3 regions of the Citrobacter sp. Igbk 17 genome follow, and region 1 is predicted to be linked to each of the others. Evidence: predicted binding sites of a transcription regulator. Region 1 holds the regulator's gene; each other region holds the start of a gene.
What was found. Region 1 encodes CRP, which controls carbon source genes, mostly activating them, when cyclic AMP is high. Its sites were predicted from a motif close to ATGTGANNNNNNTCACAT; they were not measured.
Positions count from the first base shown of each region.

Region 2: NNO08_RS16215 (glycoside-pentoside-hexuronide (GPH):cation symporter) is a predicted target of CRP. The motif match lies at 4,758-4,775, and genes of this name have one in related genera.
Region 3: cdd (cytidine deaminase) is a predicted target of CRP. The motif match lies at 4,359-4,376, and genes of this name have one in related genera.

Region 1 is NZ_JANEWI010000051.1:9,612-17,876, forward strand. It holds gene argD (bifunctional acetylornithine/succinyldiaminopimelate transaminase) at 1-974, shown strand, start outside; gene NNO08_RS21230 (YccS/YhfK family putative transporter) at 1,065-3,152, opposite strand; gene crp (cAMP-activated global transcriptional regulator CRP) at 3,204-3,836, opposite strand; gene NNO08_RS21240 (OsmC family protein) at 4,145-4,549, shown strand; gene NNO08_RS21245 (phosphoribulokinase) at 4,648-5,517, opposite strand; gene NNO08_RS21250 (YheU family protein) at 5,571-5,789, opposite strand; partial or broken gene NNO08_RS21255 (hydrolase) at 5,786-6,854, opposite strand; gene NNO08_RS21260 (ABC transporter ATP-binding protein) at 7,016-8,265, opposite strand, start outside.
Region 2 is NZ_JANEWI010000028.1:24,405-32,669, reverse strand. It holds gene nadC (carboxylating nicotinate-nucleotide diphosphorylase) at 1-700, opposite strand, end outside; gene ampD (1,6-anhydro-N-acetylmuramyl-L-alanine amidase AmpD) at 788-1,351, shown strand; gene ampE (beta-lactamase regulator AmpE) at 1,348-2,202, shown strand; gene NNO08_RS16220 (glycoside hydrolase family 43 protein) at 2,293-3,243, opposite strand; gene NNO08_RS16215 (glycoside-pentoside-hexuronide (GPH):cation symporter) at 3,243-4,649, opposite strand; gene aroP (aromatic amino acid transporter AroP) at 4,807-6,180, opposite strand; gene pdhR (pyruvate dehydrogenase complex transcriptional repressor PdhR) at 6,745-7,509, shown strand; gene aceE (pyruvate dehydrogenase (acetyl-transferring), homodimeric type) at 7,943-8,265, shown strand, end outside.
Region 3 is NZ_JANEWI010000012.1:89,782-98,046, forward strand. It holds gene preA (NAD-dependent dihydropyrimidine dehydrogenase subunit PreA) at 1-799, opposite strand, end outside; gene NNO08_RS09670 (NAD(P)-dependent oxidoreductase) at 793-2,034, opposite strand; gene NNO08_RS09675 (DUF2542 family protein) at 2,268-2,507, opposite strand; gene sanA (outer membrane permeability protein SanA) at 2,510-3,229, opposite strand; gene cdd (cytidine deaminase) at 3,416-4,300, opposite strand; gene NNO08_RS09690 (CidB/LrgB family autolysis modulator) at 4,449-5,144, opposite strand; gene NNO08_RS09695 (CidA/LrgA family protein) at 5,141-5,539, opposite strand; gene dusC (tRNA dihydrouridine(16) synthase DusC) at 5,755-6,699, shown strand; gene mdtQ (multidrug resistance outer membrane protein MdtQ) at 6,941-8,265, shown strand, end outside.

The DNA.
Region 1 (8,265 bases):
CCAATGAGCCGGCGTTGCGTTTAGGCCGCAAAATCATTGATGCCACTTTCGCTGAACGCGTGTTGTTCATGAACTCCGGTACCGAAGCTAACGAAACCGCCTTTAAGCTGGCACGCCATTACGCCTGTGTGCGCCATAGCCCATTCAAAACTAAAATTATCGCCTTCCATAATGCGTTTCACGGTCGATCGCTGTTTACCGTTTCCGTGGGTGGGCAGCCGAAATACTCTGATGGCTTTGGACCAAAGCCCGCGGATATCATCCATGTACCGTTTAACGATCTGCATGCCGTAAAAGCGGTGATGGATGATCATACCTGTGCGGTGGTGGTTGAGCCTATTCAAGGAGAAGGCGGCGTCACTGCGGCTACGCCGGAATTCCTGCAAGGTTTACGTGAACTTTGTGACCAGCACCAGGCGCTGTTGGTGTTTGATGAAGTGCAGAGCGGGATGGGGCGTACCGGCGATTTGTTTGCCTATATGCACTATGACGTGACGCCGGATATCCTCACCAGCGCGAAGGCGCTAGGCGGCGGTTTCCCGGTGAGCGCGGTACTGACCACCCAGGAGATTGCCTCCGCGTTCCATGTTGGCTCGCACGGTTCGACTTACGGCGGTAACCCGCTGGCCTGCGCGGTTGCGGGAGCGGCGTTCGATATCATCAACACCCCGGAAGTGCTGGAAGGTATTCAGGCCAAACGGCATGCCTTTGTGCAGCATTTGCAGAAAATTGATCAGCAGTTTGATATTTTCAGCGATATTCGCGGCATGGGACTGTTGATTGGCGCTGAGTTGAAGCCGCAGTTTAAAGGCCGGGCGCGTGATTTCCTCTACGCTGCTGCGCACGAAGGGGTGATGGTGCTAAACGCCGGGCCGGACGTGATGCGTTTTGCACCGTCGCTGGTGGTAGAGCAGGCGGATATCGATGAAGGGATGCAGCGCTTCGCGCAGGCGGTAGCGAAGGTGGTGGGCTGATTGCCGGATGGCGGCGCGAGCGCCTTATCCGGCCTACAGGGTAAGGTGTGATTCGTAGGCCGGATAAGCGTAGCGTATCCGGCAAATCTCTTAACCCTTCATGTCCCGCAGTCGGCGGCTCAGCCAGATACCGTGGTGCGGTCGCTGGCGCCAGGCAACAGAAGAGATGGTGTGCATGGTGTTAAGGTGCCCCAGTATTCGTTGTAGATGCTGCTCAAGCGTACTTAATGGGCCGTGTGAGAGCATCTCTGGTGATTCGAGAATATTCACATCACCAGAACTTCCCGGTCCGTCATATTCCAGCCGCTGTTGACAGCGCTGGAGTGCAATTTCGCAGGATTCCAGATATCGCTGCGCCAGATCCGGCGTCAACATCGTGTGCTCCCTTGCCAGGGTAGTCATTGCATTGATGTGCTCGACGATGAACTGGCTGTGTGTAACCCACAGTTTCATATCTGCCAGATAGTGCGAGTTAAACCCAGGTTCCTGCATGGCCTGGTTTAATGAGTTAAACAGCGTGTTTTGCGCCTGATTGACCCGCATGCGCTGATACGCCAACGGCGTGGCCTGCGGATCGTTGCTGAGGATGAGACGGATGGCTTCTTGATCTGCTCCTAGTGCATCGTGAGCGTTCTTACGTAGTAAACCACTCTGCCATTGCGGCCACAGCCAGAGCGTACCGCCAAAGGCGATCAAACAACCGATCACGGTGTCGACAAACCGGGGCACGATAAACTGTTCCCCGTTCAACGTGAGTAACTGTAGGGTATATACCGCTGTGACCGTAAAGCCCACGGTGGCCCAGCCGTAGTTTTTACGGATGATCAGATAGCTAACCAGGGTTATCAGCAGCATAGCTGCCAGCGTAAAACCCTCAGGAATATGAAAGTGCAACGTGACGCCGGCAATGACCAGTCCGACAAGCGTGCCCACCGAGCGGTGTAAAATACGCACCCGGGTTGCGCCGTAGCCATTTTGCGTGACGAACAGTATCGTCATCAGGATCCAGTAAGGTTTTGGCAGGTGTAAAGCGCTACCCATTAGGCTTGCGATACTCAACATGACGCTGATGCGTCCGGCGTTACGCAGCGCCGGAGATTTCAACGACAAATAGTTTTTCAGTGCAGGAATTAACGGTAATCGACGCTGTTTATCAGCCATCAAATCCCGGGCATACAGTGGGCGTTGGGTACGCAGCACGCGGGCAATGCGGCTGAAATGCCAGTAGCAAAATTGTCCCACCGGATTATCCGGGTGCTGCCGGGCAATCTTCTCCAGGGTGCCGATCTGCTTTTCCATCGAAAAACGCGTCGGTAAGCGGTGATACAAAATGTCATCGGCCAGTACGCGTAGACGTTCCGCAACGGTGCGAGCATTCCAGCGAATCACCTGTTCAGCATGACTACGCTCGACCAGCTTTTGCACTTCTTCGGGCTGGTGCAGGCTAACGGAAATATGCTCCTGTAAATCCAGCGCTTCCTGGAAAACACGTAGCAAGCGTTTGTATTCATTATTGTGATGTGCCGACAGCATGTGCATTTGCTGGTAGCACTGGGTAATCAGATCCACGGCTTTCTGTTGACGGACCAGCAGGGGGGGTAGCGCTTTTTCGGGATCGGCATGCTGGGTCAACATGCTGTATTTAGCCTCACAGTAATCGGCTAATTCGCGGTACAACAAACTGAGTGATTCGCGCAGCGGTTGTTCACGCCACATCCAGAACCAGAACCAGTTAAACAGGCCGTACCATACTGTCCCCAGCGCGTAGATCAGCAATGGCTCCCAGACGGGCATGTTCCCGGCCAGACTCAGTGTGAAAATCGCCGCGATCAGTGAGGCGGGCAGAAGTCGTGCATGCAACGGGCTTAGCTCAGCAGTCACACCGAGAATCAGCGTCAGGCCGGTGAGGATCAGCGGCAGCGGTATAGTCTGTGCCAGCAGTAACTGCATTATCAGGCTGCAGCCGGCAAACAGCGACGCGCCAATCACTAAGCGTTTGAAAAAGCGCTTATGTGGGGTATCAAGACCCGCAATATTGCAACAGGCAGGGACGAGGGAGAACAACAGTCCCAGATGAAGCTGACCAATGATAAGACCGACAGCCACAGGTAAACATAGCACCAGCGTCTGTCGTAGTGCGTAGTTGATCTCGGGGTGATAAATCAGTCTTCGCCACATCGGAGCAAACAAAAATGGCGCATTACTACGTAACACGCCATGTCGATGGGATTAACGCGTGCCGTAGACGACGATGGTCTTACCATGTGCGGAGATCAGGTTCTGATCTTCCAGCATCTTCAGGATACGACCAACGGTTTCACGGGAACAGCCAACGATCTGGCCAATTTCCTGACGGGTGATTTTAATCTGCATGCCATCCGGGTGGGTCATCGCGTCAGGCTGTTTCGCCAGATTCAGCAGAGTCTGGGCGATACGACCGGTTACGTCGAGGAAGGCAAGGTTGCCCACTTTTTCAGACGTTACCTGCAGACGACGAGCCATCTGAGAAGACAGGCGCATCAGAATATCTGGGTTGACCTGGATTAATTGGCGAAATTTTTTGTAGGAAATTTCAGCGACTTCACATGCGGTTTTGGCACGTACCCAGGCGCTACGTTCCTGGCCTTCTTCGAAGAGGCCTAATTCACCAATAAAATCGCCCTGATTCAGATAAGAGAGGATCATTTCTTTCCCTTCTTCATCTTTGATCAGCACTGCCACTGAGCCTTTAACGATGTAATACAACGTTTCCGCTTTTTCACCCTGGTGAATCAGCGTGCTCTTCGATGGGTACTTATGAATATGGCAATGAGACAAGAACCATTCGAGAGTCGGGTCTGTTTGCGGTTTGCCAAGCACCATGCGCGGTTATCCTCTGTTATAAGCTGTCTCCAGAGCCAGAACACGACGCTGTCTCTGGGGTTGCAAAAATGTGCTTCCCGCTACCTGGGAAGGGGGCTGCTAAAAATAGATTGCAGCCTGTAATGTGATGTCCTCTGCATACATGCAGTACGTCAATGTATTACTGTAGCATCCCGACTGTTTTAGCATAGCTTTCGCCGTGTGTCTCCTGGTGTCTCGCTTCAGCATGACGCAGGTCGCCTTCCATTGCGAGAATTGTTATGTACGCGTAATCTGTCAGGAAAATTGAAACATTGGAGTTACGAAATATGCAAGCGCGTGTAAAGTGGGTTGAGGGGTTAACCTTCCTCGGTGAGTCCGCCTCAGGCCACCAAATTTTGATGGACGGTAACTCTGGTGATAAAGCGCCGAGCCCGATGGAGATGGTATTAATGGCGGCAGGGGGGTGTAGCGCCATTGATGTCGTGTCCATTCTGCAAAAGGGACGCCAGGATGTCACCAACTGCGAAGTGAAGCTCACCTCTGAGCGCCGTGAAGAAGCACCGCGTCTGTTTACCCACATCAATCTGCATTTCATCGTGACGGGGCGCGACCTGAAAGATGCGTCTGTGTCTCGGGCGGTTGATCTTTCTGCTGAGAAATATTGCTCCGTGGCGTTGATGCTGGAAAAAGCGGTGAATATCACCCATTCCTACGAAGTGATTGCTGCTTAACATATGATGCCGGATGGCGGCGTAGCCTTATCCGGCCTACATAACGATACCGACTCGTAGGCCCGATAAGCGTAGCGCCATCGGGCACATCCCATACATCACTCTATCTTTTTACCTTCCATCAGCCTCTGCACCAATGGCAGCATGATCAATTCCATCGCCAGCCCCATCTTGCCGCCCGGCACGACTAATGTATTGATATGGGAAATGAATGAACCCTGCAGCATAGCCAGCAGCCAGGGATAATCGATGCCTTCCAGATTACGAAAATGAATCACTACAAAGCTCTCATCCAGTGACGGAATACTCTTTGCCGCAAAGGGGTTGGAGGTGTCGACGGTGGGCACTCGCTGGAAGTTAATATGCGTGCGGGAAAACTGCGGCGTAATGTAATTGATATAATCGTCCATTGAACGAACGACCGAGTCCATTACCGCTTCACGTGAATGCCCGCGTTCGCTGGTATCGCGGGTGAGTTTCTGGATCCACTCCAGGTTCACAATAGGGACAACACCAACAAGCAGATCGACATGCCGCGCCACATTTTGTTGTGGTGTAACGACGCCGCCGTGCAATCCTTCATAGAACAGTACATCAGTAGGTTCAGGAAGCGGTTGCCATGGGGTGAATGTGCCCGGAACCTGGTTCCATGGAACGGCTTCATCATAGGTATGCAGATATTTACGCGACTGTCCTTTTCCCGTCTGGCCGTACTCAATGAAGGTTTGTTCGAGCAGGCCAAAGTCATTCGCTTCAGGGCCGAAGTAGCTGATGTGTCGTCCGGCGTCGCGCGCTTTGCGGATCGCCATATCCATTTCCGGGCGGGTATAACGATGAAAACTGTCACCTTCCACCTCGGCGGCACGCAGATTTAACTGTGCGAAAATTTTACGAAACGCGAGGCTGGTGGTGGTGGTCCCCGCGCCACTGGATCCTGTTACCGCAATCACCGGATGTTTGGCAGACATAACAACTCCATAAATAGGTTGGTTTTTTATTATAGTCAGCCGTCGGCAGCGGATTACTCGTGAAGCTGTTTCCTCGGCATTATGTTGACCGTTTCATGCAGTTCGGACCACACCAGCACAGCTTCACCTGATTGTAGTTGGCGTTTGACGTCGGCGACTTTTTGTTCGAGCGAGCGTTCATGTTCACCATAATCGGTGCCTTCGCGCAAGACAAAGCTTTCAATCAGGTTATCCAGTGCGTCCGGGGAGATGTCTTGCCAGGGAATCATCATGATGATGCCTCCAGATATGTTGTCAGCCAGTCTGGAATACGCGATTCCAGCCACATCTCAGGGCGACGTAACGTGCCACCAATAAATCCGACGTGTCCACCGTGCTCGGTGAGTTGATACTCCACCTGTGGGGGCAGATTCTCGGGTTGTGGGATGACATGGCTATCCATAAACGGATCGTCTTTGGCGTGGATAATCAGCGTCGGTTTGGCGATCCGATTCAACAGTGGCATGGCGCTGCACTGACGATAGTAATCTATAGCATCAGCAAAACCGTGGATTTTAGCCGTGATCAAATCGTCGAAATCGCGAATACGACGCAGGGATTTTAATTGCGCGAGGCTCACTGGCAGCGACCCCGGATACGCTTCCAGTTTCCGTGAGGCGTTGGCTTTCAGCAGATTGAGCAGGTAGCGCTGGTAGACGCGGGAGAAACCCTTCTCCATGTGATAACTACACGCTTCCAGCACAAACGGTGCAGAGACGATAACTGCCGCATCAATGGGGATCGTGTTCCCTTCTTTCGCCAGCAGGCAGGCCAGCATATTCCCACCGAGCGAATAACCTACTGCAGCGGTTGGAACGCGTCCAAACTCTCGCTCCAGCCAGTTTAAAAACCAGGTGCCATCTTCTGTTTCACCAGAGTGATAAATACGATTCAGGCGATTTGGCTCACCGCTACAGCCACGAAAATGCATCACTACACCGAGCCAGCCGCGCTTTTGCGCCGCTTCAATCAGGCCATGCGCGTACGGACTGTTCAGGCTTCCTTCCAGACCGTGAAAAACCACCAGGCGCGGCTTATGTTTGGCCTGCTGTGGATCTTCGCTCCATGCCAGGTCGACAAAGTCACCATCGGGTAATTCCAGACGCTGCCAATGGGCATCGAACTTCACCTTACGGCGTATTAAACGCGGCAGCATCGTCTGTAGATGACGGTTACTGATACCACGCATCGGGCGGAATTCTCGCGAATCGTCGGTAGGTGGGGTCATTTCTGTGGATGTGATTTCAACCATAACACCAGAGCAATTAATAATCGGAAAGAATAACTATACCGCGCACAGCGCGTGCGGGTTAGCCAATATGTGATTTTGTCGCCAGTCAGTTAGCCGGTTACGCGAGCCTGGACCGAAGCGTAGGCCTGATAAGACGCGCGAACGCCGCCATCAGGCATATTCGGCTCCGGTGCCGGATGGCGGTTTCGCCTTATCCGGCAATCAGGGCTACTCGGCCAGCATCTGCTCAAGCTGTTCCTGCGCATCCAGCCAGGCCATCTCACACTCTTCCAGCCCGGACTTCGCGCTTGCCTGTTGTTGCAGGCATGCCGTGAGCTCAGCTTTACGACTTTGGTCGTACAGTTCGCTATCACCGAGCTTCTCTTCAGCCTGTGCCAGCTGTGCGTGTAGCTTCTCCATCTCTTTTTCCAGACGGGTAATCTCTTTACGCAGCGGTTGTGTCAGGCTGCGTAGCTCGGCTTCGCGGCGTTTCTGGTCCTTACGCGCCTGGGCGCTGTTAACGCTCTCTTTTGCCGGTTCGTCGCCCTGGTTTTCTTGTTTTTGTACGTCGCTCAGCCATTGCTGGTAATCCTCCAGATCGCCATCAAACGGTTCGACCTTCTTGTCGTGTACCAGGTAGAGATCATCGGTGGTGGAGCGAATCAAGTGGCGATCGTGTGATACCACAACCAGTGCACCTTCGAAATCGATTAGCGCTTCGGTCAGTGCCTGGCGCATGTCCAGATCCAGGTGGTTGGTCGGTTCATCAAGCAGCAGCAGGTTCGGGCGCTGCCAGACGATCAGTGCCAGCACCAGACGCGCTTTTTCACCGCCGGAGAAACGTCGGGTTTCTTCGCTGACTTTATCGCCCTGGAAGCCGAATCCACCAAGATAATCACGCAGTTTCTGTTCGAGCTCTTGTGGAGCCATACGTGCCAGGTGCTGAATGGGGGATTCATCAGCGCGCAAAAATTCCAGTTGATGCTGTGCGAAGTAACCCAGTTTGATGCCCTTCGCCAGACCAATTTCGCCACTGATAGGGGCCAGTTCGCCGGCCAGCAGCTTGATCAGCGTTGATTTGCCCGCACCGTTGCGGCCTAACAGGCCAATGCGGGAACCCGGCACCAGATTCAGTTTGATGGAATCGAGGATTGTGCGATCGCCGTAGCCAGCACTCACTTTTTCCATCTTCAGCAGTGGGTTAGGCAGGCTTTCCGGTTCACGGAAGCTGAAATGGAACGGGTTATCGACATGGGCTGGCGCGATAAGCTCCATGCGCTCCAGCATTTTGATACGGCTCTGCGCCTGTTTTGCCTTGGTTGCTTTTGCGCGGAAACGATCGATATAGCTTTGCAGATGCGCCACGCGCTCTTGCTGGCTTTCGTACATCGCTTGTTGTTGTGCAAGGCGGGTCGCACGCTGGATTTCAAACGCGCTGTAGTTGCCGGTGTACTCGAACATGGTTTGCTGTTCGATAT
Region 2 (8,265 bases), on a different contig from region 1:
TGATGATGTCCGCTCCGGCTTTCAACGCATCGTCCAGTTCATCCAGGCTTTCCACTTCCACTTCAACCGGAACATCCGGGTGTAGCCAGAAGGCTTTCTCCACGGCCTGACGTACCGAACCGGAAGCAATAATGTGGTTCTCTTTAATCAGGAAGGCGTCAGAAAGACCTAAACGATGGTTCGCGCCGCCGCCACAGAGCACCGCGTATTTCAGCGCCGTACGCAGCCCAGGCAGCGTTTTACGTGTATCCAGCAGTTGGGTTTTTGTCCCGGCCAGCAGGTCGACGTATTTTCGCACTTCGCTTGCCACGCCAGACAGCGTCTGCACAAAGTTGAGTGCGGTACGTTCGCCGGTTAGCAACACGCGGGAAGGGCCATCCAGTTCAAACAGCGGTTGGTTAGCCTTAATGCTGTCGCCATCTTCAACATGCCAGTTGATGCTGACATCATCGCCAGCAAGCTGAATAAAGACCTCTTCCACCCAGCGTTTCCCACAAAAAACACCCTCTTCGCGTGTAATGACAGTGGCATGAGAACGCATATCCTCAGGTAAAAGCTGTGCGGTGATATCGTTATTGGCATCAACTTCTCCGCCTAAATCTTCGCGCAGCGCCTGGGCAACCGCGGCAGGGATATCGAGATTTATGCGTTCCAACAGCGCGTCACGTCGGTAGTCAGGGTTATAGCGGCGAGGCGGCATGATAAAACTCCAAATTGCTAACGAATCATAAGGTAGAAACATGCTACCCTGAACCTGATATGAGCACCACCAATAAGGAGATTCTGCATGTTGTTAGACGAGGGCTGGCTGGCAGAGGCACGACGCGTTCCCTCTCCTCATTACGATTGCCGCCCGGATGACGAAAGCCCTTCTTTGCTGGTGGTGCATAATATCAGCCTGCCACCCGGTGAATTTGGCGGCCCATGGATAGACGCGTTATTTACTGGAACAATTGATCCCAACGCCCATCCCTTTTTTGCACAAATTGCCCATTTGCGCGTTTCTGCCCATTGTCTGATCCGCCGTGACGGCGAGGTTGTGCAATATGTTCCCTTTGACAAACGTGCCTGGCATGCAGGCGTCTCCTGCTATCAGGGGCGTGAACGCTGTAATGATTTTTCAATTGGTATTGAGCTTGAAGGTACGGATACGCTGGCTTATACCGATGTTCAGTACCAGCAACTGGCTGCCGTGACGCAGACGCTGATTCAGCGTTATCCGGCGATTGCCAGCAACATGACTGGGCATTGCAATATTGCGCCCGAACGGAAGACCGATCCTGGGCCATCTTTTGACTGGGCAAGGTTTCGCGCCCTGGTCACCCCCTCGTCACACAAGGAGATGACATGACGCTGTTTACAACATTACTGGTGCTGATTGTTGAGCGCTTGTTTAAGCTGGGTGAGCACTGGCAGCTTGATCACCGGATTGAGGCTTTTTTCCGGCGGGTTAAGCATTTCTCTATGGCGCGAACGTTAGGAATGACCATTATTGCGATGGTAGTGACATTCCTGTTACTGCGCGCGCTGCATGGGTTGTTGTTTAATGTTCCGCTGTTGGTGGTGTGGATCTTAATTGGTTTGCTGTGCATCGGTGCTGGCAAGGTGCGCCTTCATTATCATGCCTACCTGAATGCGGCTTCACGTAATGATGCGCACGCCCGTGAGGCGATGGCCAGTGAGCTGACGCTGATTCATGGCGTGCCGCCGGATTGTGATGAACGAGAGTTTCTGCGTGAGCTACAAAATGCGCTGTTATGGAACAACTTCCGCTTTTATCTGGCGCCGCTATTCTGGTTGATCGTCGGTGGTCCGTGGGGACCGGTGACGCTAGTCGGCTATGCTTTTTTACGTGCGTGGCAATCCTGGCTGGCGCGCTACCAGACACCGCATCAGCGTCTGCAGTCAGGCATTGACGCGATCCTGCATGTCCTGGACTGGGTTCCGGTACGTCTGGCGGGTGTGGTCTATGCGCTGTTAGGACACGGTGAGAAGGCGTTGCCCGCCTGGTTTGCATCGCTGGCGGATCTGCATACTTCGCAGTATCAGGTGTTGACCCGTCTGGCGCAGTTCTCGCTGGCGCGTGAGCCGCATACTGATAAGGTCGAAACGCCGAAAGCAGCCGTTGCAATGGCGAAGAAAACGTCGTTTGTCGTGGTTGTGGTGATTGCGCTGCTCACCATTTATGGGGCATTAGTGTAGCGTTGTGCCGGATGGCGCTAACGCTTATCCGGCCTACACCATATGTAAGTGCCGTAGGCCCGGTAAGCGCAGCGCCACCGGGCAAACATTTTAAAGCGTATCGGCGGGTGGCACGCCAAAATCCGGCATGCCGTTCTCATCCCAGCGTACAAGCTTCAGTCGGGTGTGGCGATTCGGGTCATACAGCGGATCCCCCTCTATTTCGGTGTAATTCCTTGCGTGATACACCAGTACATCATCCCCTTCCGGCGTTTGCGTAAAGCTGTTGTGCCCGGGTCCATACTGACGGTTTTCATAGCTGGTGGTGAAGACCGGACGCGGTGACTTATGCCAGTTTTCCGGGTTTAGCGGATCGGCATGGAGATCGATCCACAGTAAACCCATGCAGTAGTTTTCATCGGTTGCGCTGGCGGAGTAACTGACAAACAATTTGTCTCCGTGCACCACGACGGCTGGACCTTCGTTGACCCAAAATCCCCGACATTCCCAGTCATATTCCGGATGGCTGAGCATCACCGGCTGGCCTTTGATTGTCCAAGGGTTTTCCATCTCTGCGAGATAAACATTGGAGTTTCCGGCAATATCAGGCGATTTCTGCGCCCACAAATACCACTGTTTCCCCTGATGGTTAAACGTTGTGGCATCAAGCGCGAAGGTATCAAACTGGGTTTCAATTTGCCCCTTCTCAACCCACTTACCGCTTAGCGGATCGGCATCTGCGCACTCCAAAGCAAACATGCGATGCTGGAACATACCCAACGTATCAAGCGCCTGGGTGTGCGTGGCCGCAAAGTAGATGTACCACTTACCGGCAATAGTGTGGATCTCGGGGGCCCAGATAAGTTGACTCATTGGGCCGCTGTCCGGTTTGCGCCAGACAACAACGGGTTCCGCGGTGCGTAATCCCTCCAGAGAGTCAGCCCGGCGCAGCTCCAGTCGGTCATATTCAGGTACTGAAGCAATGAAATAATAGTGGTTACCGTCACGTAGGATAAACGGATCGGCACGCTGTTCGATAAAGGGATTCGGCCACTGATTCATCAGGCTTTCCTTACATGTTCAGTCGATTTAACATCATGGTACTCATTCAATTCACGGTAGTTGGCGCGGCGTTTTTCCAGGTCTGACTGGATTTGCTGCATCAATTCGCGGTCAACTTTCAGCAGACGAACCACGCCTGCGGTAATCAGATAACCGACGCCCGGAATAATAGTGAACAACAGCATAATGCCGTTAATCGCGGAGTCACTTTGCGCTTTCGCGCCTGCGTCGTAACCGTACCAGGAGAGCAGGAAGCCCACCATCGCGCCGGCAATCGCCAGCCCCAGCTTCAGGAAGAACAGGTTGCCCGAGAAGCTGATCCCGGTAATACGTTTACCGGTTTTCCACTCGCCGTAGTCATCCACATCCGCCATCAGCGACCAGTGCAGTGGAGAAGGGATCTGATGCAGGATGTTGAGCAGGAAGTAGAGCACCATAATCATCATGGTGGCTTTCGGATCGAAGAAGTAAAACGCGCCGGAGAACACCGCCAGTACGATGTTGGTCCAGAAGAAGACTTTCAGTTTGCACCAGCGGTCAGTTAATACCTTCGCGAGCATACTGCCGATCATCATGCCGACAACGCCAAGGCTGATAAACAACGTTGCGAACTGTGTGCTTTGCTGCATAACCCAGGTGACGTAGTACATGGTGGCAGCCATACGAATAAAGCCCGGGCAGACGTTGCACAGGGTTAATAGCAGGATTTTTACCCACTGATCGTTCTTCCACACGTCTTTTAGATCGGCTTTCAAATCGTCGTTCGTGGGTACCGCAGGGCGTACACGTTCGCGCACGGTCGCGAAACAAAACAGGAACATGCACATACCAATGAAAGCCAGCACGGCCATCGCCATCTGATAGCCTTTGGCTTTATCTTCCCCGCCAAACCACTCTGCCATTGGCAGTAGCGTGAGTGAGAGTAGCAGAGTGGCAATCCCGACCAGCACGAAACGATACGACTGGCAGGCGACGCGTTCTTTCGGATCGTTGGTGATGACGCTACCGAGTGAGCAGTAGGGAATGTTGATTGCTGTGTAGGTAATAGAGAGCAGGAAGTAGGTGACAAACGCATAGATAACTTTGCTGTTATACGTCCACTCCGGGGTGGTAAACATCAGTACGCTGAATAATGCGTAGGGGAAAGCCATCCACAGAAGCCATGGACGAAACCGACCATATTTACTGCGAGTACGATCGGCCATTGCCCCCATGATAGGGTCAGTAACAGCGTCAATAACGCGTACAGAGAGCAGCAATACGCCGACAAGTGCTGGAGCAAGACCGAAAATATCTGTATAAAAATAGTTAACAAACAGCATGATAGCGCCGAATATGATGTTGCATCCGGCATCGCCCATTCCATAGCCGATCTTTTCTTTCACCGACAGCTTTCTGGTTTCCATCAAGCGCACTCCATTAATGTGATATGGAGAGAATTATTGTCTGGTGCTGGTGTTTTTGCGTTGCAGGATAGCGCCGCTGATATGGACTAAACAGTCATCTGTGGGAAAGTGTGAAGCAGATAACAACCCCCACCTGGTGCAGGTGGGGGGGAAAGGATTAATGCGCTTTTACGGCCCCGGCCGTTTTCTGTTTACACAGATAGCCAATGCCAAGAATGGCAATCCATACCGGGATCAGGTACACAGAGATCGCCATGCCCGGCGTCATCAACATAATCACCAGTACTGCAGCCATGAAAATCAGGCAGATCCAGTTACCTAGCGGGTAGAGCAGTGCCGGGAAGCGAGTGGCGACGCCCTGCTGCTGTTTCGCTTTGCGGAACTTAATATGCGCAAGGCTAATCATTGCCCAGTTGATGACCAATGCGGAAACCACCAGTGCCATCAGCAAGCCAAACGCAGATTCCGGTGCCAGATAGTTAATCAGTACGCACAGTGCGGTAACCAGTGCGGAGACCAGAATGGTGTTAACCGGCACGCCGCGTTTATCCACGTTCATCAGCGCTTTTGGCGCGTTACCCTGCTGAGCCAGACCGAACAGCATGCGACTGTTGCAGTATACGCAGCTGTTATAGACAGAAAGGGCGGCGGTCAACACCACGATGTTCAGCGCATTGGCAACAAAGGTGTCACCCAGCTCGTGGAAAATAAGGACAAACGGGCTGGTATCTGCTGTTACGCGCGTCCATGGCATCAGGGAAAGCAGTACCGCCAGGGAGCCTACATAGAAAATCAAGATACGGTAGATGACCTGATTAGTCGCTTTTGGAATGCTTTGTTCCGGGTTATCGGCTTCTGCTGCGGTGATCCCGACCAGTTCCAGCCCACCAAAGGAGAACATGATAATCGCCATCATCATCACCAGCCCGGTGAAGCCGTGTGGCAGGAATCCACCCTGGCTCCACAAGTTGCTGACGCTGGCCTGTGGGCCGCCGTTGCCGCTAAACAGCAGCCAACCGCCGAACAGAATCATTGCAACCACGGCAATGACTTTAATAATGGCGAACCAGAACTCCATCTCACCGAACACTTTTACGTTGGTCAGGTTGATGGCGTTGATGATCACAAAAAAGGCTGCTGCCGAAGCCCATGTTGGGATCTCCGGATACCAGAATTGAATGTATTTACCTACGGCGGTTAGCTCAGCCATGGCAACCAAAACGTACAGTACCCAGTAGTTCCAGCCGGAAGAGAAACCGGCAAAGCTCCCCCAGTATTTGTAGGCAAAGTGACTAAAGGAGCCTGCCACCGGCTCTTCCACCACCATTTCACCTAGCTGACGCATAATCAGAAAAGCGATAAATCCGGCGATAGCGTAACCCAGAATAATACCCGGCCCTGCAGACTGAATAACGGATGCGCTTCCGAGGAATAACCCGGTACCAATCGCGCCACCCAGCGCGATAAGCTGTATATGGCGGTTTTTAAGGCCGCGCTTTAGCTGATCGCCATGCTGTTGACTTTCCATCATGAAACCTCGTGTGTGGTTTTACTCTTCATCTTTCGAGTACTTATATTTTGAACCACGCAGTGACGCGTGTGTAAGTTTGCAATTCCGTTTGTTGTATTAATTTATTTACAGTAATGAATTATGAAATGTTGCCTAAAGACTTTTGTCTTGATCAGAATAATGTTATGCGAGCGCGAATGCACCTGCTTTATGCGGCGTGAGTGACGAGTTGAATAAAAAGAAACCATTTGTAAGCGCGAGTTTATCTACCACAAAATTTCCAATTTGAATTTTTATTCGAAAATAGTGATTGATAAATCGATAAATAAGCAGGTGAATCGGTTCAGATAATATATTTTTTCGTTTCAATTCGGTTAAAACTACCTCGGGATGGGTAAATTTAACATTTGTGCATAGTTACATGTTTGAAACGTTATTTCTGTAATGTTGTTAAAATATGCCTCCTTTACTGATTTCAATCAAAACCTGTATGGACAGAAGGTGAATACTTTGTTACTTTAGCGTCAAGAACATGAAATTGGTAAGACCAATTGACTCCGGGCAAATGGCTTAAGACAGGAAATCATGGCCTACAGCAAAATCCGCCAACCAAAACTCTCCGATGTGATTGAGCAGCAGCTGGAGTTTTTAATTCTTGAGGGGACACTTCGCCCCGGAGAAAAACTCCCACCGGAACGCGAGCTGGCAAAACAGTTCGACGTTTCCCGCCCCTCCTTACGTGAGGCGATCCAACGCCTCGAAGCGAAGGGCTTACTGCTTCGTCGTCAGGGCGGTGGCACTTTTGTTCAGAGCAGCCTGTGGCAGAGCTTTAGCGACCCACTGGTAGAGCTGCTCTCCGACCATCCTGAATCCCAGTTTGACCTGCTCGAAACGCGCCATGCGTTGGAAGGTATTGCGGCCTATTACGCCGCACTGCGCAGCACGGATGAAGACAAAACGCGTATCCGTGAACTCCATCAGGCGATCGAGCTTGCGCAACAGTCCGGCGATCTTGACGGTGAATCTGATGCCGTACTTCAGTATCAAATTGCTGTCACCGAAGCGGCACATAATGTGGTACTGCTCCATTTGCTAAGGTGTATGGAGCCGATGCTGGCCCAGAATGTCCGTCAAAACTTTGAATTGCTGTATGCGCGTCGCGAGATGCTGCCGCTGGTAAGCAGTCACCGCACCCGTATTTTTGAAGCAATTATCGCCGGGAAGCCGGAGGAGGCGCGTGAAGCGTCGCACCGTCACCTGGCATTTATCGAAGAGATTCTCCTGGACAGAAGCCGTGAGGAAAGTCGTCGTGAACGCGCCTTACGCCGCCTGGAGCAACGAAAGAATTAGTGATTTTTCTGGCAGAACGTTAACCAGAAGATGTTGTAAATCAAGCGCGAACTAAAAGCGCGCGGCAACTAAATGCCAGGCCCATAAGGCTATTTTATTTGCCATTTTGGCCCTGGGCAGTGCTCACAATCCTCACGTACTACGTGTACGCTCCGGTTGTTCCGCGCTGTCCGTGCCCAAACTGGCTGCAACAATGACGCCTGATGGGTCAGGCAATAAACGCAGAACCTGTCTTATTGCGCTTTTAGTTGTTCAAAATAATTCGGGTTGTATCGCGGCGGCAAGCGAGCGAGTCGCCAGGAGCATAGTGAACTATGTGACTGGTGCGAGGAAGCGCAGCCAACAAAGAGACAACCTGAAGTATGAAGAACAAAGAGCGCAATGGGACAGGTTCCAGATAACTCAACGTATTAGATAGATAAGGAATACCCCCATGTCAGAACGTTTCCCAAATGACGTGGATCCGATCGAAACTCGCGACTGGCTACAGGCGATCGAATCGGTCATCCGTGAAGAAGGTGTTGAGCGTGCTCAGTATCTGATCGACCAACTGCTTTCAGAAGCCCGCAAAGGCGGTGTGAAAGTAGCGGCAGGTGCAGGGGCCAGCAATTATGTAAACACTATTGCCGTTGAAGATGAACCGGAATACCCGGGCAATCTGGAGCTGGAACGTCGTATTCGTTCTGCTATCCGCTGGAACGCCATCATGACCGTACTGCGTGCGTCTAAAAAGGATCTTGAGCTGGGTGGCCATAT
Region 3 (8,265 bases), on a different contig from region 1:
CCTCCCAGGTTTCAATCCCCCCAATGCCGCTAATCGGGAAATCGCGCAGTTCAGGGTGCATACGCAGTTGCTGAATAAAGCGCAGAGCGATAGGTTTCACGGCCTTGCCGGAGTAACCAGAGATACTGGATTTACCGTTGACGACTGGCATCCCGATTTTGCGCTTCAGGTCGATATTGGTGATGGATTTAACCGTATTGATGGTCGCGATACCGTCAGCACCTCCGCGCTTAGCTGCCAGCGCCACCTCGCACATATCACCAATATTTGGTGTCATTTTAGCCAGCATTGGTAAGGCTGAGCCGCGTTTAACTGCCCGACAATACTTTTCGACCAGCTCAGGGCTTTGCCCGACATCGCTGCCCATGGCATGTGAGGTCATTTGCGGACACGAGAAGTTGCATTCGATCATGTCTGCACCCGCCTCTTCAACCAGGCGGGCCAGTTCCTGCCATTGCTGCTCATTTTCTCCCATGATCGATGCAATCAGGACGTTGTTTGGGTAGTCCTGTTTCAGTCGGCGAATTGCGGCCAGGTTCTCCTCCAGCGGGTGTTCGGCAATTTGCTCCATGTTTTTGAAGCCGATAAAGCCGGTATCTTCTTTGGTCAGATGGTCAAAGCGCGGGGAGACTTCATTGGCGATAAAGAAACCGATTGTCTTAAAAACAATACCGCCCCAGCCGGTATCGTAGGCTTTGGCACACATCTCATAGCAGTTGCCCACCGGAGAAGAAGAGAGGCAGAACGGGTTGGGAAATTTGACGCCGCAAAAAGTAATAGAAAGATCTTTCGTTAACATGAGCAAGCTCCCTCTAAATAGTGATGAATGGCCTGAGCGGCTTCTTTTCCGGTTTTCACGGCGTATACAACGGTTTTATCGCCTTTAACAATATCGCCCGCGGCAAACATAACCGGATCGGCGGTTTGGTAATTGTGCGTATCGATAAGGTTGCGCTGTGGTTTTAACGCGGCGAAATCATCAAGCTGCGCATGTTGACCGACGGCAAGAATAATATGTTCGGCTTCAAGCGAGAGTTCTCCCGGCAGGCGTACGTGCTTAAAGGTGACGCGATTTCCACTAACCGCCACAGGCGTGAAACCGTCAATAATCGATACCCCTAACGCCTGGGTGCTGTTGAACTCTTTGTCGCTGGCAGGGAATTCGGCCAGTTCCTCACGTGCGACACAGGTGACGGACGGGCAGCCCAGCAGTTTCAGTGTACTGGCGACATCCATTGCCACATCGCCACCGCCGATGATCAATGCGCTTTGCGCGACGCTAATATTGCCGCCTGACTGTCGGGCCCGTTGCAGAAAGTCGACGGCAATTTCGACATTATTCGCCTGGTCAAACAGAGGCAGCGTAGAACCGTAAGACATCCCTACGGTCACCAGTACGGCGCGGTATTCTGTTTTGAGTTGCTCAAGGGAGAGGGCATTACCCACTTCACAATTGCATCTGATGGTCACGCCCATTTCCACGATACGGGCAATCTCATTATCTAAAACCGTCTGCGGCAGACGAAACTCTGGAATGCCATAACGCAACCAGCCGCCTGGCTGGGCCTGCTTTTCGAAGAGGGTGACGTCATAGCCAAGATTACTCAGCGTTACGCTGGCCTGTAATCCGGCCGGACCCGCACCGATAATGGCGACCTTACCCAGCGTTTTTGTTGCGGGCTGATAGATTTTCATTGCGGTCTGCTGTTCAAAATCGGTAATAAATCGCTGCAGTCGCGCGATATCGATAGGTTTATCAATTCCTGAACGTGTACATCCGCGTTGGCATAATTTTTCGGTTGGGCATACCCGGGCGCACACCGCACCGAGCGCATTATTTTCCCGGATAGTTTCAGCCGCGCCTTTAAAATTACGGAAATAAATGGAACGAATAAATTTCCCTGGGTCGGTTTGCGCCGGGCAATCCTGACTACAGGGGGCATCGTGACATAATAAACAACGAGAGGCCTCTTTTATTGCTAATAATGGGGTGAAAGCCGGCGTGAGCTCATCCAGATAATTTTGTTGTGGCATATTTTCTTCCTTAATGCTTGAGTAAATTAAGGCAAACCGTTAATAACAAAATATAAAAAGTGAAAGGCTATTCTTAAGGCTAAGCACTGCAGGAAGAGTATTCTGTGAAAGGATTCACAAATAGAAGAAGGTGTGAGGGAAATGCTGACAGGCAGCATTAATCCCTTATATTGAAATGGTAACCGTTATCATAATATTAGTTATTCTCAAACACTAATATAAAGGTAATATCGTTAACGATAAAATACCAAATAAACAACCATACCCAATGATAAACATCCGCATCCGGCATAAACCAGCACATAGGACCAAAATTGCAATGGCTCTTGAGAGCGATAAGCATAAACCGGTTCGCGCGCATTCTTCTTAATTTTATCTACGGCTCCGGAGCGCCATCCTTTCCAGGCTTCCCGGAAACAAAAGAGGGGAATGAGCAGAAAGGCCAATACGACGAAGAGAGTTTGTACATCCATGCTTATTTTCCTTGTTTCTTTTGTAATTCGAGTAATTGTTCCGGAGTGACTGCCGGATATCCCTGAGCATCATCGGGTACCTGATGCATGGTCGGGATGGGTACCAGCGGACCTAAAAAACGTGGCTCGCGTTTAAAAAGGTAGAGATCGGCCAGCGCACCAAAGCGAGCGCCAAATTCGCGCACCCGCACGGTAAGCATATCTTTTGGCGAGGGTACCGCATAGCACTGAGCCTGAATGCCCATATGTAGCGCAATAAACAACGCGCGCTCACAGTGGAATCGCTGAGTAATGATGATGAAATCGTTGGTATCGAATACTTTGCGCGTGCGTACAATCGAATCAAGCGTACGGAACCCTGCGTAATCGAGCACGATGTCAGCGGGATCGACGCCCGCGGCAATCAAGTCTTTACGCATCGTCATCGGTTCGTTATAGCTTTGCTGTGCGTTGTCGCCGCTAAGTAGCAGATAGTTTACTTTGCCGCTGTTATACGCATTTAATGCGCCCTGAATGCGGTAGCGGTAATACTGATTGATGACGCCGGTACGGTAGTATTTTGCCGTGCCCAGGACAACACCAACCTGACGGTAGGGGAGATCCTGTAATTCGTCATAGATGTAGGGGGCCGTCTTCCAGCTCATCCATCTGTCGAGCCCAAGCACTGTCAACAGCAGCAAGCCTACCAGGACTAACAAGCTGTAAAACACGCGCTTTAACATGCAGAAAACTCGATAATTGGATGGAATTTCAATCAGGCTACTGTACCCAACGGCGGAGCGCAAGAAACAGCAGTCTGATTGAGGGGATTTTAGTCACTGTTGCCCGATGACGCGGCGTTATCGGGCCAACATACTGTACGGTTGGCTTTTAGGCCCGGTAAGCGCAGCGCCACCGGGCGTCACGACTTAACCGAGTAGTACGCGCTCGATATTGTCGCAACCCAGCGCGTTCAGCGTGGCAGACGTCGCATCCCACTGGATAAGCGCCGCATCCGCTTTTTCTGCCAGCACCGCACGTTGAATGTCCGGATAGTCGTAACCGTTAAGACTCAACAGGTTTAATGCACCCTGCAACGGTGGCAGTGTTGGGTTGAAGGCGGCGTTTTCAGCATAACTACCGCTGAAAATCTGTCCATCTTTACACTCCAGCGCCACGCCGCTCGGGGAGTTGCTGTAGGGCATATGGCATCTGTTTGCTGCGGCAATCGCCGCCTGGGTCAGCGCATCGCCTTGCAGCGCGAAGCCGTGATCCTGGTCGTCCATCAACAGCGTCTTGATGTCGAGATCTTTTGGCCCAAAAGCGTCCGGCAGATAGTCGCGTAGTGCGTGTGGTTCACGCCCGGGCAGGTGAATACGTAAATCCAGTCCGCTGTTCAGCTCATTCATAAACTGACGGCAGTGCCCGCAAGGGGTGTAGTTGACGGTAATCGCGGCGAGTCCTTTTTCGCCACGTAACCAGGCATGGCTAATAGCGCTCTGCTCGGCGTGAACGGTTTGCTGCATTGTGGCACCCAGAAACTCCATGTTCCCACCGAAATACCACGTGCCGCTGATACCTCGTGAGATCGCGCCAACGTTGAAGTTGGACAGCGGGGTGCGTGCGCAGGCCGCAGCTAAAGGCAGCAGAGCGAATGCCAGCGCGTCTTCGTCCAGTCCCGATTCGCGTTTAAGCAAAGATACCTGCTCAGCCGTCAGCATGGCGGGGAAATGTACATCCGCCAGAATAGGGGCCAGGGCTGATTGCAAGTTATCCGCGAGTTGGGCAAAAGCAGTTTGAAAACGTGGATGCATGGCGTTGCCTCATAACAATGTAATGGAACCGTAGTTTACGGGCCTGACAGGGCTTTATATGTGATCCAAATCTCATTGTGTATGCAACTTATGAAACTTAAATGAAAAATGTGCAACGCATCGCAAATAAACAGCTTAAAAATGCAGATTAGCCTACCACCGCCAGGATAACCGGGAACAGGAAGGGGGCAACCAGGGAGGTGATAATCCCGCAAATCACCAGCGCCAGTGAGCTAAATGCGCCTTCCTGGTAGTCCAGTTCAGCACAGCGAGCCGTGCCCAGGGCGTGTGAAGCCGTACCCATTGCCAGCCCACGTGCTGCTTTAGTGCGAATGCGCATTGCATTCAGCAGGGTATGGCCAAATACGGCACCGAGGATACCGACAAAAATAACGCACACTGCGCTGATTGCCGGGATACCACCAATACTCCCGCCCACAGCCATAGCGATAGGTGTGGTTACCGATTTAGGCATAATAGAGGCGGCAATCTCTGGTGAAGCCCCCATCAGCAGGGCAATAGATGTGCCTGTGACCATGGCCACGACGCTGCCGGCAAAACAGATGGCGATAATGGATTTCCAGCGGGCACGGATTTGGTGCAGCTGTTCATATAACGGATAGGCTAGCGCGACGACAGCAGGTTGCAATAAATCGTTCAGCACTTCGCTGCCTTTGAAGTAGTGATCGTAGGGGATACCGGTCAGCATCAGAAAGGGAATAATCACTACCATCGCGACGAGCAGCGGATTTAGCAACGGCAGTTTACATCGCGCTGCCAGCTTACGTGCAGCAAAAAATACCGCCAGGGTGAGGGGTAACGACCACCAGATATACGACATCATTGTTTAGACCCTTTTTGACCAACGATTTTGCGTTCGCCGTGAACAATGTGCGAGCTCCAGCTCACTACCAGGAATACGACCAGTGTACTGATGGTGCAGGACACCACGACCGGACCAAATTGTGCGCGTAGCAAGTCAAAGTACTGCATGATCCCCACGCCAATCGGGACAAACAGCAGGGCCATGTAACGGATCAGTACGTAGCAACCCGGGTTTACCCATTTTGCCGGTAAGATCTGTAATGCCAGTAATACAAACAGAATCAGCATGCCGATAATGCTGCCCGGAATCGTTATAGGCAGCAGTGAGGCAAGAAAAATACCTGCATAGAGGCAGGCATAAATGAGGACGAATGCGCGTAAATATTGCCAGATAATGTTCAGTGACTTGCTCATAATTGAAACCCTTGACGAGACTGATTCATCATACAATTAAACTTTAAAACGTGCTACCGATCACATCATGAATTCTAAGCATAGTGGAAATAGATATCTGGAACATCAGGCAATGCCCCCAATCAGCATAATCAAACCTGTGCCTGGCGCTGAGACGCTTTAATCTCCTGCATAGAGACGTTACCATAGCGCCTCTCTTTTTTGCGGGTAACAATATGCGTGTTTTACTGGCGCCGATGGAAGGCGTGCTCGACTCACTGGTGCGCGAGCTGCTGACTGAAGTGAATGATTATGATCTCTGTATCACCGAATTTGTTCGCGTGGTGGATCAACTGCTGCCGGTAAAAGTCTTTCACCGCATTTGTCCTGAGCTGCTTAACGCCAGCCGCACGACATCCGGTACGCCGGTGCGTATACAACTGCTGGGGCAGTATCCGCAGTGGCTGGCAGAAAATGCAGCCCGCGCGGTTGAGCTGGGTTCGTATGGCGTCGATCTAAACTGTGGCTGTCCGTCGAAGCTGGTGAACGGCAGCGGCGGTGGCGCAACGTTACTGAAGGACCCTGAGCTGATTTACCGTGGCGCTAAGGCCATGCGTGATGCGGTTCCGGCCCATTTACCGGTGACGGTAAAAGTGCGTCTGGGCTGGGACAGCAGTGACAGGCAGTTCGAAATTGCTGATGCCGTCCAGCAGGCCGGTGCCAGTGAGTTGGTGGTGCACGGGCGAACGAAAGAGCAAGGTTATAAGGCCGAGCACATTAACTGGCAGGCAATTGGCGAGATCCGCCAGCGTCTCAATATCCCGGTTATCGCGAATGGTGAGATCTGGGGCTGGCAAAGCGCACAGGACTGTATGGCTATCAGCGGATGCGATGCCGTCATGATCGGGCGCGGTGCGCTTAATATCCCGAATTTGAGTCGCGTGGTGAAATATAACGAACCGCGTATGCCGTGGCCTGACGTCGTGACGTTACTGCAAAAATATACCCGACTGGAAAAACAGGGTGATACCGGGCTGTATCATGTGGCGCGTATCAAACAGTGGCTGGGCTATCTTCGTAAAGAATATGTTGAAGCGACAGAACTGTTTCAGGAAATTCGGGCGTTGAATAATTCACCGGATATTGCACGCGCGATTCAGGCCATCCCTATTATCGCCTGATGGCGGCGTAACCGCCTTATCCGGCCGACGGAACGGACGCGTATTTCGCAGGCCTGATAAGCGTTTGTGACATTACGCCTCCATTTATAATTCAGTGGAATTATTTTGACAGAACCATTTGTTATGTATATGTTTCTTAATTATGTGATTTTATTTCAAAAGATGTATTGCCACGCGTAACTAAAAAAGAGAATGCGGTAAGTCGTACTCTCTGTGCATCTTTTCTTACCCGTATATTCCCATGAATCGTAACTCTGTTCTTGTTGCAACGGCATGTTTGCCGCTGCTTATTTTGATGGTCGGTTGTGCACCTATGCATGACAATCGCCAATCGCTGTCACAGCAGACGCCCGCTGTGAACGTTGACTCCGCGTTGCCTGCGGCATTAAAAAATGGTTGGCCGGATAGCCAATGGTGGAAGGCGTATCACGATCCACAGCTGAATGCGTTGATTGACAGTACCCTCAAGAATTCTCCAGATATGCAGGTAGCAGAACAGCGCATTCAACTGGCAGAAGCGCAGGCTAAAGCGGTTCAGGCGCAGGATGGTCCAGAGGTTGATTTTTCTGCAGACGTTGAACGTCAAAGAATGTCGGCAGAAGGTTTAATGGGACCGTTTGCCATTACCGATCCTGCGGCAGGCACTACTGGACCATGGTACACCAACGGCACCTTTGGTTTAACCGCTGGCTGGAATCTGGATCTGTGGGGTAAAAACCGGGCTGAAGTGGCGGCGCGTATTGGTGAGGTGAAAGCGCGTGAGGCTGAGCGTGAGCAAACTCGGCAGTTACTGGCGAGCGGTGTATCGCGTTTGTACTGGGAGTGGCAGACGCAGGCGGCGCTGAAAACCGTGCTGACGCAGATTAAAAACGAGCAGCAGAACGTCATCACCGTCGATCGTCAACTGTATCAAAACGGGATTACCTCTTCTGTCGAAGGCGTTGAAACGGATATCGACTCCAGTAAAACGGAGCAGCAACTGAACGATGTCAGCGGCAAAATGAAGGTGATAGAGGCGCGGTTGAGCGCACTGACCAACTCGCAATCTTCCGTCATGAAGCTTAAAGCGACAACGCTACCGGCGGTAGAAAGCCAGCTACCGTCCCAGCTTGGTTATTCGCTGCTGGCCCGCCGCCCTGATTTACAGGCCGCACACTGGTACATCGAGTCAACGCTGAGCAGCATTGATGCGGCAAAAGCGGCATTCTATCCGGACGTTAACCTGATGGCGTTTTTACAGCAGGATGCGCTACATCTGAGCGATTTGTTCCGCCATTCTGCACAGCAGATGGGCGTGACGGCTGGACTGACGCTGCCTATTTTTGATAGCGGCAGACTGAATGCGAATCTCGATATCACGAAAGCGCAGAGCAATCTGACGGTGGCAAATTACAACAAGGCCGTGGTCGATGCGGTGAATGACGTGGCGCGTGCGGCATCACAGGTAGAAACGCTGGCGCAGAAGAACCAGCACCAGCAGCAAATTGAACATGACGCACAGCGCGTCGTGGGGCTTGCACAGGCACGATATAGCGCCGGTATCATTGCGGGTTCCCGGGTTAGCGA